One region of the Enterococcus olivae genome, then DNA from elsewhere that is predicted to be linked to it. Evidence: a T-box and tRNA genes for the amino acid it is inferred to sense, from the RefSeq annotation. Region 1 holds a T-box; the other regions hold tRNA genes.
What was found. The T-box of region 1 lies ahead of argS (arginine--tRNA ligase). A T-box ahead of a tRNA ligase gene usually reads a tRNA of that ligase, here a tRNA-Arg.

Region 2: it encodes a tRNA-Arg, which carries the amino acid that the T-box ahead of argS (arginine--tRNA ligase) is inferred to sense. The anticodon was not compared.
Region 3: it encodes a tRNA-Arg, which carries the amino acid that the T-box ahead of argS (arginine--tRNA ligase) is inferred to sense. The anticodon was not compared.

Annotation. Positions count from the first base shown of each region.
Region 1 is NZ_JBSMVT010000001.1:286,982-291,273, forward strand. It holds gene ACWODM_RS01575 (Crp/Fnr family transcriptional regulator) at 1-366, opposite strand, end outside; gene argS (arginine--tRNA ligase) at 477-2,168, opposite strand; T-box leader at 2,237-2,432, opposite strand; gene argF (ornithine carbamoyltransferase) at 2,489-3,496, opposite strand; gene argB (acetylglutamate kinase) at 3,513-4,253, opposite strand; gene argJ (bifunctional ornithine acetyltransferase/N-acetylglutamate synthase) at 4,266-4,292, opposite strand, start outside.
Region 2 is NZ_JBSMVT010000025.1:7,300-11,591, reverse strand. It holds gene ACWODM_RS13165 (GNAT family N-acetyltransferase) at 1-1,033, shown strand, start outside; gene ACWODM_RS13160 (glycoside hydrolase family 1 protein) at 1,052-2,440, shown strand; tRNA gene ACWODM_RS13155 (tRNA-Arg) at 2,601-2,672, shown strand; gene ACWODM_RS13150 (hypothetical protein) at 2,808-3,581, shown strand; gene ACWODM_RS13145 (ABC transporter ATP-binding protein) at 3,762-4,292, shown strand, end outside.
Region 3 is NZ_JBSMVT010000008.1:5,380-9,671, reverse strand. It holds gene ACWODM_RS07015 (PTS fructose transporter subunit IIABC) at 1-720, shown strand, start outside; gene ACWODM_RS07010 (class II fructose-bisphosphate aldolase) at 738-1,577, shown strand; tRNA gene ACWODM_RS07005 (tRNA-Arg) at 1,967-2,038, opposite strand; gene rpoN (RNA polymerase factor sigma-54) at 2,094-3,410, shown strand; gene ACWODM_RS06995 (sugar-binding transcriptional regulator) at 3,655-4,292, shown strand, end outside.

The sequences.
Region 1 (4,292 bases):
TTTGAGAATACTGCTCGTTGTTTCTCTTGTAGTCCCACTTGCTTTCGAGAGATCATTGATTGTAAGAGGATAGCTAATCGTAGATATCCCTTTCAATTCCTGATATTCCCCTAAACCTTTGTGTAATATCGCCAACGTCGTAATTACTCGCTGATTGGCATTATTTACCGAACCTTTTTGGATTTTTATGATATTCATTTCCATGATATCTGATTGAATTTCAATCCACTTCATCAATTGTTTAGGCGTTCGACTAATGATCTCTTCGAAAACTTTGACAGGAATAGAGACAATTTCTATATTGGTATAAGCAATTGCCGTAAAAGGATACACTGTATCTTTAAACAAACCATTACGAGGAAACAAGCACTTTTCTTTTATACATTCATAAATTAAGTGTCTGGCAAGCCTTTGGAGGCAAAAAAAAAAAGAAACCGTTTCGTCTGACGGTTTCTTTTTTATGAATCTATTCTTTCTTACATTTTATCTGGCGCATGTAAGCCTAGCAAACGCAAGTCTTCTTTTAAAAGAACTGTGACTGCATAAACCAAAGCTAAACGAGCTTCTTTTTGCTCATTGTCTTCTAAAATCTTAGTGTGAGCATAAAATTTATTAAAACCTTGGGCCAGCTTGATCGCATGTTTTGCGATGATCGAAGGTTCGTATTGGTCGGCTGCTTGCTGAACGATCTCCGGATAAGACTGAATCAGTTTGACTACTTCCCAGCTGCTTTCATCGGTTAGTGCGTATTTCTGATCGGCACTTGGAACAAATTCAGCTTTCTCTAGCAAACTAACGGCCCGAGCATGGGCATATTGGACATATGGTCCGGTCTCTCCTTCAAAACGAACTACTTCTTCCAAAGTGAAATCAAAGGTATTCAAACGATCATTTTTCAGATCATGGAAAATAACGGCTCCGACACCGACCTGTTTGGCCACTTCTTCTTTATTCTGTAACTCAGGATTTTTTTCAGCGATCTGTTCTTTGGCAGACTGAATCGCTTGATTTAGTACTTCTTCTAGTAACACGATTTTTCCTTTACGAGTGGAAAGTTTTTTCCCACCTTGAGTGATCAAACCAAAAGGAATATGATACATATCGTCCGACCAGTCATAGTCCATTTCTTTCAAGGTCGCTTTCAATTGCTTAAAGTGATAGCTTTGCTCATTCCCAACTACATACAATGATTTTGCAAAATCGTAGGTTCTCTTACGATAGATAGCTGCCGCCATATCACGAGTAATGTATAAGGTTGCCCCATCAGATTTGCGGATCAAGGCTGGGTTTAGGTCATATTTTGACAAATCTACAATCGATGCGCCACGATCTTCTTTGAGTAAGCCTTTTTCTTCCAATAGATCGATAACTTCATCCATTTTGTCATTATAGAAGGCTTCTCCATTCAATGAGTCGAAGGAAACTTCCAACATACCATAGATTTTGTTGAATTCTTTCAATGATTCATCACGGAACCATTGCCATAATTCTAGGGCTTCTTCATCGCCATCTTCTAGTTTTTTGAACCAGGCACGCGCTTCATCTTCCAGTGCAGAATCATTTTCAGCCTCTTCATGGAATTGCACATAAATACGCAGTAGCTCTTGAATTGGTTCATTTCTAACGGCTTCTTCTGAACCCCATTTTTTATAGGCAACGATCAACTTACCAAATTGTGTGCCCCAGTCCCCCAAGTGATTGATCCGAATCGGATGGTAACCAATTTTTTCCAAAATGAAGCCAATCGAATTTCCGATAACTGTTGAACGTAGATGCCCCATAGAGATTGGTTTTGCGATATTTGGTGAGGACATGTCGATTGGAACATTCGCATGATTCCCTACCGTGCTGTCACCATAATGATTTTTTTCTTTAACAACGGTTGCCAAAACATTTTCACTAACAACGGCTTTATTCATAAAGAAATTCAAATACGGGCCAACAACTTCGATTTTTTCAAAAGAGCCACCATCGATTTTTTCTGCTAGATCAGCAGCAATTTGCTGCGGCGCTTTCCGATAGATCTTAGCTAAAGAAAAAGCTGGGAAAGCTACATCTCCATGCTCTGTTGATTTAGGATTTTCCAATAGCTTGGTTACTTGTTCTAAAGTCAGTTCTTCATTTACAACGGCGAATATTTCTTTTGCAACGATGTCTTTGTTTTTCATTCATTCTCCTCCTAAAAAATAGTCCGATTTGCTATCAAGAGCACAAAAAAACTCCAGTGTTAGCTAACACTAGAGACGAGATTTCCCGCGGTACCACTCTGGTTGTCCAATTCTTTTGAACCCACTTTTATCTGATAACGGCAGAGACCGTTTGCTAAGCAAATTTTCACAAGTGCGCTTCACTTTTCTTTTTCATCCGGCTTCCACCTGCCCGAACTCGCTATAAAAAAACAAAAAGCTACTCTTCTTGATCGTCAAATCCATATATAACTAAATCAGATTATAGCAAATCATTTCTTAATAAGCTAGTCTAAAGTTCATTAAACTTTGGTAATGAATAAATTCCCGGACGTCGCTGCCATGATCGCCTTGATGGAATGCAGACGATTTTCAGCTTGTTCGAACTGCTGTGCATATTTGCCGTTGAATACTTCATCGGTGACTTCCATTTCTTGCAAACCGAATTTTTCAAGAATGTCTTTGGCATATTTGGTGTTCGTGTCATGAAATGCTGGCAAGCAGTGCATAAAGATCACATCTTCATTTTGTGCTAGCTCAATCATTTTCTGATTGACTTGGTACGGTAGAAGCAATTCGATCCGCTCTGCAAATTTTTCTTCTTCACCCATCGATACCCAAACATCGGTATACAAGACATCCGCATTGCTGACGCCCTCCTCCACACTGTCTGTCACTACAAGCTTTGCTCCAGAATCAGCTGCAAATTTTTGAGCAAAGGCAACAACTTTTTCTTCAGGCTGTAATTCCTTTGGTGAAACGATCCGAACATTAGTCCCTAAGATCGCTCCTGTGACTAGCAAGGAATTGGCTACATTGTTTCTGCCATCTCCACAGTACACGAGATTGATTCCCTCAAGATATCCAAAATTCTCCTGAATCGTCAAAAAGTCGGCAATCATTTGTGTAGGATGCCAGTCATCGGTCAAGCCGTTCCAGACGGGAACTCCTGCATGTTCCGCCAAAGATTCTACGACATCTTGACTTGATCCACGATATTCGATCCCATCAAACATACTTCCCAAAACCTTCGCAGTATCTGACACAGACTCTTTGCTACCAAGCTGAATGTCATTGGCTCCCAAAAATTCTGGGTGTGCACCTAAATCGTTGGCCGCAACCGTAAAGGCCGCTCTCGTTCTTGTGGAGTTTTTTTCAAACAGTAAGGCAATGTTTTGTCCTTCTAAATAGCGATGCGGAATCCCTCTTTTTTTCAGGTTCTTTAAATGTTTAGAAAAATCAATCAAATATTGTAGTTCATCTTTTGTAAAATCTTTTTCTGCCAAAAAACTTTTTCCTTGAAAAATCATTTTATCCCTCCACTTTTCAAACGGCTACTTTTATCTCTGTGCCACAGGAATGAATCGTATTGCTGATACAAACTGTTTTTACACCAGAACGCAATGCTTTACAGGCACTGTCCAGCTTAGGTAGCATACCACCTGTAACTACCTGCTCAGACTTCAACTGTGGAACATCATCAATAGAGATTTCTTTTAGCCATTCAGATTCTTTTTTGATCCCCGGAACATCCGTCAATAAAAATAGTTTTTCTGCCTGAATACTGGCAGCGACTTTGCAAGCTACTTCATCAGCGTTGATATTTAGCCACTGTCCCGAGCTGGTGATACCCAGTGGAGCGATGACTGGCACGTGATTTTTTTGCAGAAGCATATCCAAAAGCTGCTTGTTGACTTGCGTCACTTCTCCTACAAAGCCTAGTGCATTTTCATTGATCACCTGTCCCTGAATCAACTGATCACAGCCTGCGTTCAAACCGAGTGCCTGAAAGCCGGCTTTTTGAAAGTAGGTAGTGATCATCGGCTGGACCTGTCCCAAGAGAACCATCCGTGTGATCTCCAATGTTTCTTTTGATGTGACACGCAAGCCTTGTTTGACCTCTACTTCCAAACCTAAAGTATTCATCATTTTAGATATATAATGTCCGCCGCCATGAACGATGATCACATGATAGCCTTGATCCTGCCATGAAGAAATTTTATCAAAAAAAGCGCTATTTAGATTATCTGAAGCGACACCACCCATTTTTACGACAATTGTTTTCATTTTCTCGGCCTCCTAAGTATGATACAGTGCATTTATTTT
Region 2 (4,292 bases), on a different contig from region 1:
TTCTTACGATGAGGATCGATTGGTCAGTCAAGTGATTGCTACACCTTTGAAAGTCCATTTTTTCGACCAGCTCTTTGATATGAGCGGTATTGGCTTTGTCTCCTCTGATCCAGGTTATCGAGGAGAAGGTCGTATCGATCAGTTGATGAGTCAAATGCTGAGCGATTGTCAAGAGCAGGGAGTGACGCTATCCTATTTAGCGCCCTTTTCGTATCCTTTCTATCGTCGCTACGGTTATGAATTAGTTTTTGAGCGTATTTCTTACCAGCTTCCTAGCCATCAATGGCCAGACAGTAAGAAGGGATCCGGACATGTTCGCCGCCAACCTTGGGAAGAAGCGAAGGAGATCATCAAAAACATCTATGAGACTTCTAATCGGAAGAATCAGGGAGGCTTACATCGAGAGAACTGGTGGTACGAATACAAATTTCATATTCAGCGTCCCTACTATTTTGCCGTCTATTACAATGCTGCAGGAGAAGCTGAAGGTTACTTGGTGTATCAAATCAAGGATGGACTTTTCGATTGTGCGGAGTGGGAATTCTTAACAGGAGAGGCTTATACTGGTTTGAATCGTTATATTGCCACCCACAAGGAATCCGTTCGTGAGATTCGTTATGAACAAGGCTATAACAAAAACAGCGGCTTCTTTTTAAATGAAACGCCATTGGCAAAAGCGGTTATTCGACCAGAAATGATGGTCCGGATCGTTGATTTACAACAATTTATGCAACGCTATCCTTTAGAAAAGCTCGAACGATCCTTTGCCTTTGTTATCGAGGAAGATCGTTATGCGCCTTGGAATCAAGGGATTTTTGAGATAGATGCTGTGACAAAAGAAGTCCGCAAAGTCAAAAGCAGTGTCTTGCCTCAAGTCAAAGGGACGATCCAGCGTTTGACACAGCTCTTACTAGGATATCAAACCTTGCAGGAACTACTTTTTTTCGATCAGCTGACTGTAGATGAAGAGATCCAAAAAACTGTAACAGAGATTTTACCGAAACAAGTACCTGTATTGGAAGACTATTTTTAAATAAAGGGAGAGAAAAGGATGACAGTTAAATTTCCAGAAAACTTTTGGTGGGGATCCTCCGCGAGTGGTCCACAGACAGAAGGACGTTATGAAAATGATGGGAAAAGTGAGAGTATTTGGGACCATTGGTTTCAAACAGAGCCAGAAAAATATTTTGATGGCGTAGGACCAGAAAAAACTTCTCGTGTCTATAAAAAATACAAAGAAGATATCCAGTTGATGAAACAAATCGGTCATAATACTTTTCGTACTTCGATTCAATGGAGTCGGCTGATTCCCAACGGTGTAGGAGAAGTCAATCAGGAAGCTGTACGATTTTATAATGATTACATCGATGAGTTGATTGCCAATGGGATCGAACCCTTTATGAATTTGTATCATTTCGACATGCCTTTTGCACTCCAAGAAAAAGGTGGCTGGTTGAGCCGTGAAACAGTCGAAGCCTACGTCGTGTATGTGAAAACTTGTTTTGAATTATTTGGCGATCGTGTCAAACACTGGTTTACCCACAACGAACCAGTTGTTCCAGTGGAAGGTGGCTATTTGTATCAATTTCATTATCCTTGTGAGATAGATATGAAAAAAGCAGTGACTGTCGGTTATCATGAAGTGCTCTCTAGCGCAAAAGCGATCCAAGCCTATCATGAAATGGGACTAGATGGAGAAATAGGGATCATTTTGAATCTGACGCCTAGTTATCCGAGAGATGAAAAAAATCCGGAAGACGTCAAAGCAGCGAAGATTGCAGATGCCTTCTTCAATCGTTCTTTCCTAGATCCTTCTGTTAAGGGAGAATTTCCAGCTGACTTGGTAGAGATCGTGAAAGATTTAGAGATGCTCCCTGAGATCCATGAAGGAGATTTGGAGACGATTCAAAACAATACTGTAGATATTTTAGGGATCAACTACTATACACCACGCCGAATCAAAGCGAAAGAAACACCAGTAGATCATACACATGGCCCGATGCCAGATGATTATTTTGATGTTTACGACATGCCTGGTAAAAAAATGAATCCTTATCGTGGTTGGGAAATCTATGAAAAAGGAATCTATGACATTCTAACGAATACGAGAGAAAATTATGGCAATATTCGTTGCTACATTTCTGAAAATGGGATGGGTGTCGAAGGAGAAGAACGTTTTATCAATGATCAGGGTCAAATCGAAGACGATTATCGGATTGAATTCGTCAAGGATCATTTGTCTTATGTTCATCAAGCCATTCAAGAAGGAACTAATTGCGTGGGTTATCATATGTGGACATGTATGGATAACTGGTCATGGTTGAATGCTTACAAAAACCGTTATGGCTTTATTGCCGTTGATCTTGCACAAGAAGGCAAACGAACGATCAAAAAATCAGGTCATTGGTATAAGACAGTATCTGACAACAATGGGTTTTAAATGCGAATCCAATGATCATTCATAGTTGGTGTTTAAAGACAAACATTTTTCCCCAATAAAGAGCTTCAAATTGAAAAATCTTTTTCGCCAGCCTTGCGTTCTTTCAAGGTTAGCGATAAAATAAAAGAGGTCTTTTAATCAGTTGATTAGAGATCTCAAAGTCTCCTTAGTTTAATGGATAGAACAAGAACCTCCTAAGTTCTAGATGCAGGTTCGATTCCTGCAGGAGACGTTGGATAAGGATAGTCCCCTGTAACATTCTAGGGTCTATCTTTTTTTCTGCTTCAATTTGAGTCATCTAGTTTTCCTGGAAAACGCTTTCTTGTTGGTCTATTGATGATATAATAGAAACAAAAAGGAGAAAACGATGGCTTATCATACGTTTAAATTTCTTCGGAGAAGGCGAAAAGATCCAAAATGGCGCGATGAATACCATCTTGCGTTGCTGAAACGTTTGTGTTCGGTTGCTTCTATACTATTAGTAGTTGTGGTGATTTTAAATATAGGCAAATATTCTATTCAGGTTGAGTCAGTCAATGAGGCACCGAGTGTCACGCGAAGCTCTGTTACGGTTGAAGCGGCAATCTATGAGGAGGAGATTCAGACAGATCCGTCCGAGGAAGTGGAGAGCTCTCCTTATGCGGTGGATCCGGCGATTCTTTTTAATCGAAAAACGTCTGAGAATCACTTTTACCCGATGGCGACCTTTGGCTTTTTTTCAGTCAATGCCCCCAATCTCTTTCGATTGGAAAGAATCGGAGAATCAAGGCTACAAATAAAAATTTTTGATTATTATATAGGTGGCGACTTTCCTGAACATGATCAAAGCTTCGAACACAGTGTTAGTTATGAGCTGTCTGTGGTAACGATTCCTACAAAAGAAATCACTATCTTTAATGGAGCTAAGATGGGACCTGGAAAGCGAACGGTCAAAGTCAACACAGAATTGAAGTTATTGCCCGAAACTGTTGATAGTATTGATAGTTTTAGCGATTTTTCGAATTACAAGTATTATCTCTTTCATAATAGTCAAGGGGAGGTATCGTTGATTGTTCCCAACTTTGCCGGCAACGTGGGTGTTGAAGACCTCGAGACGATGGCGGAATATAATCTATTAACTCCGGAAGAAGATATCTACTAAACTTAAGAAAGACCTAGTGAAAGGCTAAGGTCTTTTTGATTTCTTTCTATTAGAATAGGTCGTAGCAATCGAAAGTGAACCGCCAAGGACAATTGAAGCGAAGATTCTTGAAACAAGAGAAAAATCTGTTAGACTATTCTTGGTGAATGGAAATCTGAATGAAAAGGAGAAAATGATTCAATGACATATGCACTTGAAATAAAAGAGTTAAAAAAAACCTATGACACGGGTGTTAAAGCCTTGCGTGGCATTGATCTAACCGTGGAGGAAGGCGATTTTTATGCACTGTTAGGACCAAACGGCGCAGGAAAATCGACCACGATCGGAATCGTGACTTCTTTGGTCAATAAAACATCGGGAACAGTAAAGATTTTCGATTACGATATTGACAATGATTTGGTACGTGCAAAGCAACAAATCGGACTTGTACCGCAGGAATTTAATTTTAATCCTTTTGAGACTGTCCAACAAATCGTGGTCAATCAAGCAGGTTATTATGGTGTTTCTCGCAAGGAAGCATTGAAACGCAGTGAGAAGTATCTCAAGCAATCGAATTTATGGGAGAAACGCCATGTGCGTGCGAGGATGCTTTCAGGAGGAATGAAACGCCGATTGATGATCGCTCGGGCACTGATGCATGAACCCCGTTTGCTTATTCTGGACGAACCAACTGCGGGAGTCGATATTGAACTGAGACGTGAGATGTGGCAT
Region 3 (4,292 bases), on a different contig from region 1:
GGATTATTTGCTGGGTTTCTAGCAGGTTATGTTATCTTGTTGCTGAAAAAAGTGCTTGTAAAAATGCCTAAATCTTTACAGGGGTTGAATCCAGTCTTGCTGTATCCTGTATTAGGTACATTAGCAACGACAATCACTATTCAGTATGTGATTAATACACCAGTAAGTAATATGAATGCAGCTTTAACTAATTGGTTGACGGGAATGACAGGGTCTAATGCAATCATCGTGGGAGCGATTCTTGGTGGGGTTCTCGTAAGTGATATGGGTGGACCTTTAAATAAAATTGCCTATGCCTTTGGGATTCAAATGATTGCTAGTGGGGTTTATGAACCGATGGCAGCATTGATGGCAGGAGGAATGATTCCTCCGATTGGTGCTGGATTAGCAACAACATTTTTCAAAAATAAATTTACTACCAACGAAAGAGAAGCTGGTAAAGTTGCATATGTTCTAGGTGCCTCTTTTATTACAGAAGGTGTCATTCCTTTTGCTGCAGCTGATCCATTACGTGTGATTCCAGCTAATATTATTGGAGCCGCAGTAGGTGGTGGATTGTCGATGGCTTTAGGCATTACTTTATCTGCACCACATGGAGGATTATTCGTTATTCCGATTGCAGTAAATCATCCAATTATTTATATCGGTTGTATTTTGGTAGGAAGTGTTGTAAGTGCTCTGATTATTGGTTTGAGTAAAAAACCGTTAGAAATTAAATAATATTAGGAGGAGAATAAATGTTAGTAACGTCAAAAGAATTATTTCAACAAGCAAAAGAAAATGGTTATGCTATTCCAGCACCAAATTTTATTGATGTGGAGTCGATGAAGGTATATTTGGAAGTTGCAGAAGAATTGAATGTACCAGTTATTTTAGCTTTAGCTGAATCACACTTAGATTTGATTTCTTTAGAAGAAGCCGCTCTGAACGGAAAATATTTTGGAGAAAAAGCGAAAGTACCGGTTGTTCTTCATTTGGATCATGGGATGACACCAAGTGTTATCAAAAAAGCAATTGATTTAGGGTTCACTTCTGTCATGATTGATGCTTCACAGGATGAATTTGCAGCAAATGTAGCAAAAACTAAAGAAATTATTACCTATGCTCATCCTAAAGGGGTAGTTGTGGAAGCGGAAATTGGTCATGTAGGCTCAGGTGTCAATTATGAAAATCATGAGCATACAGATTCTAAATATACGACAGTCGAAGATGCAGTTAACTTTATTCAAGAAACCAATGTTGATTCTTTAGCAATTTCAATAGGAACTGCACATGGAATGTATAAGGGAGTACCTGAAATTAATTTTGAGCGATTAAATGAAATTGCGAAAGCGGTGGATACTCCGTTAGTGTTACACGGAGGTTCTTCATCAGGTGATGAGAATTTAGCACGATGTGGTCGTGAAGGAATTGCCAAAATTAATGTTTTCTCTGATTTAGTGAATGCCGCAATGGACGGAATCACGGAGACGAAGCCAGTCAATTATCTAGAGGTAAAAGAAGCAGCTAAACAAGGAATGAGAGAATGTTTGACTCATTACTATGGAGTGTTTGGGACAGAAAAGTATAACGATTAATTAGAATAGATAATAGAGTATCTTAACGGGTGCTCTATTTTTACTGTTTTTTGTTACCCAGAATAGAGAGTTTGCCAATAGAAAACAAATGGGGCTGTGACATAAGTCACTTTATTACTCCAATAAACGAATTAAAAAATATAATTTTATTAAAATGTTTGTTACGAAGTTTCATTATTTGATTACAAATACTAATGGAAAAACTTTTCCAAAACAAAAAAGATGACTTGAATTTCCCAAAGTTCGGAAATTCAAGTCATCTTTTTATTTATGTCACAGCCCGTTTGTTAGTAATGAACTATGAATTTCATTTTTATAGTATTCATACTTGTGAAACCTCATTTTGCCTTTTCGATAACTTTCAAGTATACTGTAATCAGTTACAACAACGCATCCTAAGGGAATCGAACCCCTGTCTCAAGAACCGGAATCTTGCGTGATATCCACTACACTAAGGATGCTGAACACTTTTAATAGTTTAGCGGACTTTAAGAAAAAAAACAAGGGGAAATAACAATGAAATTTCAGCAGCAATTTTCACAGCAACAAAAACAAATACAAAAATTGGCAATGACTCAGAAATTGCAGCAGTCGATTCAGGTACTACAGTTTTCTACCGAGGAATTGACCGATTTTATCGATAACCAAGCCTTGGAAAATCCTTTATTAGACGTGACTCCGCCGGATTATACTTCTAACTACTCCAAACCAAGAACTTCTACTGGGACTGAAATGAATTATTTGAGTCAGATCCCTGATAACAACCTTTCCCTTTTTGAGCACCTGATTGATCAGATCCACTTGAATTATCGGGATACATATTTGCGTACCTTGGTTCTGTATTTAGTCGAGTATATTGATTTGAACGGTTTTCTAACGATTTCTTTGGATGAAGCTGTTCGAAAGACAGGTGGGACGCCGATCCAGCTCTTGGATGCCTTGACGTTGATCCAACAACTAGATCCAGCTGGCGTTGGGGCTAGAAATCTGCAAGAGTGTTTGATGCTTCAAACTGAGCGTGATAATTACGCACCCGAATTAGCCTATATCATGCTGGAGGAATGTTTTGATGAATTAGTAGAACGTAAATGGGAGAAGATTGCCAAAATTTTTTCTGTTACCTTACCAGAAGTCCAGAAGGTTTTCGACTACATCCAAACCTTAACACCTACCCCAGGAGCTTCTTTTGGCTCAACAGAAGGTTTATATATCATTCCTGATTTGACCGTGAAAATCAAAGGAGACAGGATTCAGGTGTCGTCTCATCGAAACGGTGCACCGGAAGTTAAATTTCAACAAAATTATTTCGATCAAATGAAGCAAAGTGGTGATCCAGAAGTACTGGAGTATCTTAAAGAAAAAAAGCAAGACTTTGAGTGGTTGAAAAAAACCGTCGAGCAGCGAGGCGATACCATATTTAATGTAGGAAAAGCGATTGTTGCTCGTCAACAAGACTTCTTTTTGAAAAAAGAGCATCCGATCAAACCGCTTATTTTGAAGGATATCTCTGAAGAGCTAGAGATTCATGAATCAACTGTCAGCCGTGCTGTCAATGGAAAATATTTAGAGACCGAGTTTGGTGTGTTTGAATTGAAGCGTTTCTTTAGTCAGAAGCTCACTTCAGATGAAGGAGAGGAACGATCGACAAGCGATGTGAAAAATCGTTTGAAAGACTTGATCGATTCTGAAAGTAAAAAGAAACCATTCTCTGATCAAAAATTGGTAGACTTGTTGAAAGAAGAAGGAATCGAAATCTCTAGACGAACGGTTGCAAAATATCGTGATGCTCTGAAGATTCCAAGTTCTTCTAAGCGAAAACGATACGATGAATAGAAAATAGCACGAGGACGTCGAAGAAAGCAGCAAGATTTTTCGGCATCCTTGTTTTTTGTAAAAAAAATGTAAAAAGTGCGTATATATCCTTAATTTTATTCATGTATGAGTTGATAAATAAGAATGAACATGCTAGAATTATTTGTGTAAGGAATTGAAGAAAGAAGGTAAATTTGCTTTTTTTTACAACGGATGGGTCATATTAAGTCTATCTGGGACTAAAATTGTCCAACGGAGGTTGCATATGCTTGACGAACTTAAATTGTTTGAAACGATTGCACCAGATTTCTTAGCAGTTATTCAGGAAAGATATCGAATTCTGCAAAGTATTTATTGGATGCAGCCAGTTGGAAGACGAACACTTTCAGAGAGCTTGGATATGACAGAACGGATGTTGCGAACAGAAACAGATTTGCTGAAAAAACTTCAATTAATTGATTCTTCAAAAAGTGGTATGATGTTGACTACTAAAGGAGAAGATGTTTATAATAAATTAGGTAGTATGATGGATCAATTGTTTGGTATGCATCAGATTGAGAAACGGCTGGCACATCACTTTGGAATTGACCGCTGTCTGATCACAAGTGGTAATAGCGATCAGCAGGTCAAGGTAATCAGTGAATTTGGACACCTCCTAAAAGAGGTTCTAGATAGCAATTTGCCAAGTGGAGAAAATATCATCGCAGTGATGGGTGGTATTACAATGGCAAAGGTTGCCAAAGAATTGTCCAATCTGGAAACAGATCGACGTCGTAACTTGTTTGTCCCTGCTAGAGGAGGGATTGGAGAAGCCGTCAATGTACAAGCAAATTCTGTGAGTGCAGAAATGGCGATTCGTACAAATGGCAAGTATCGATCGCTTTATGTACCTGAACAGTTGAG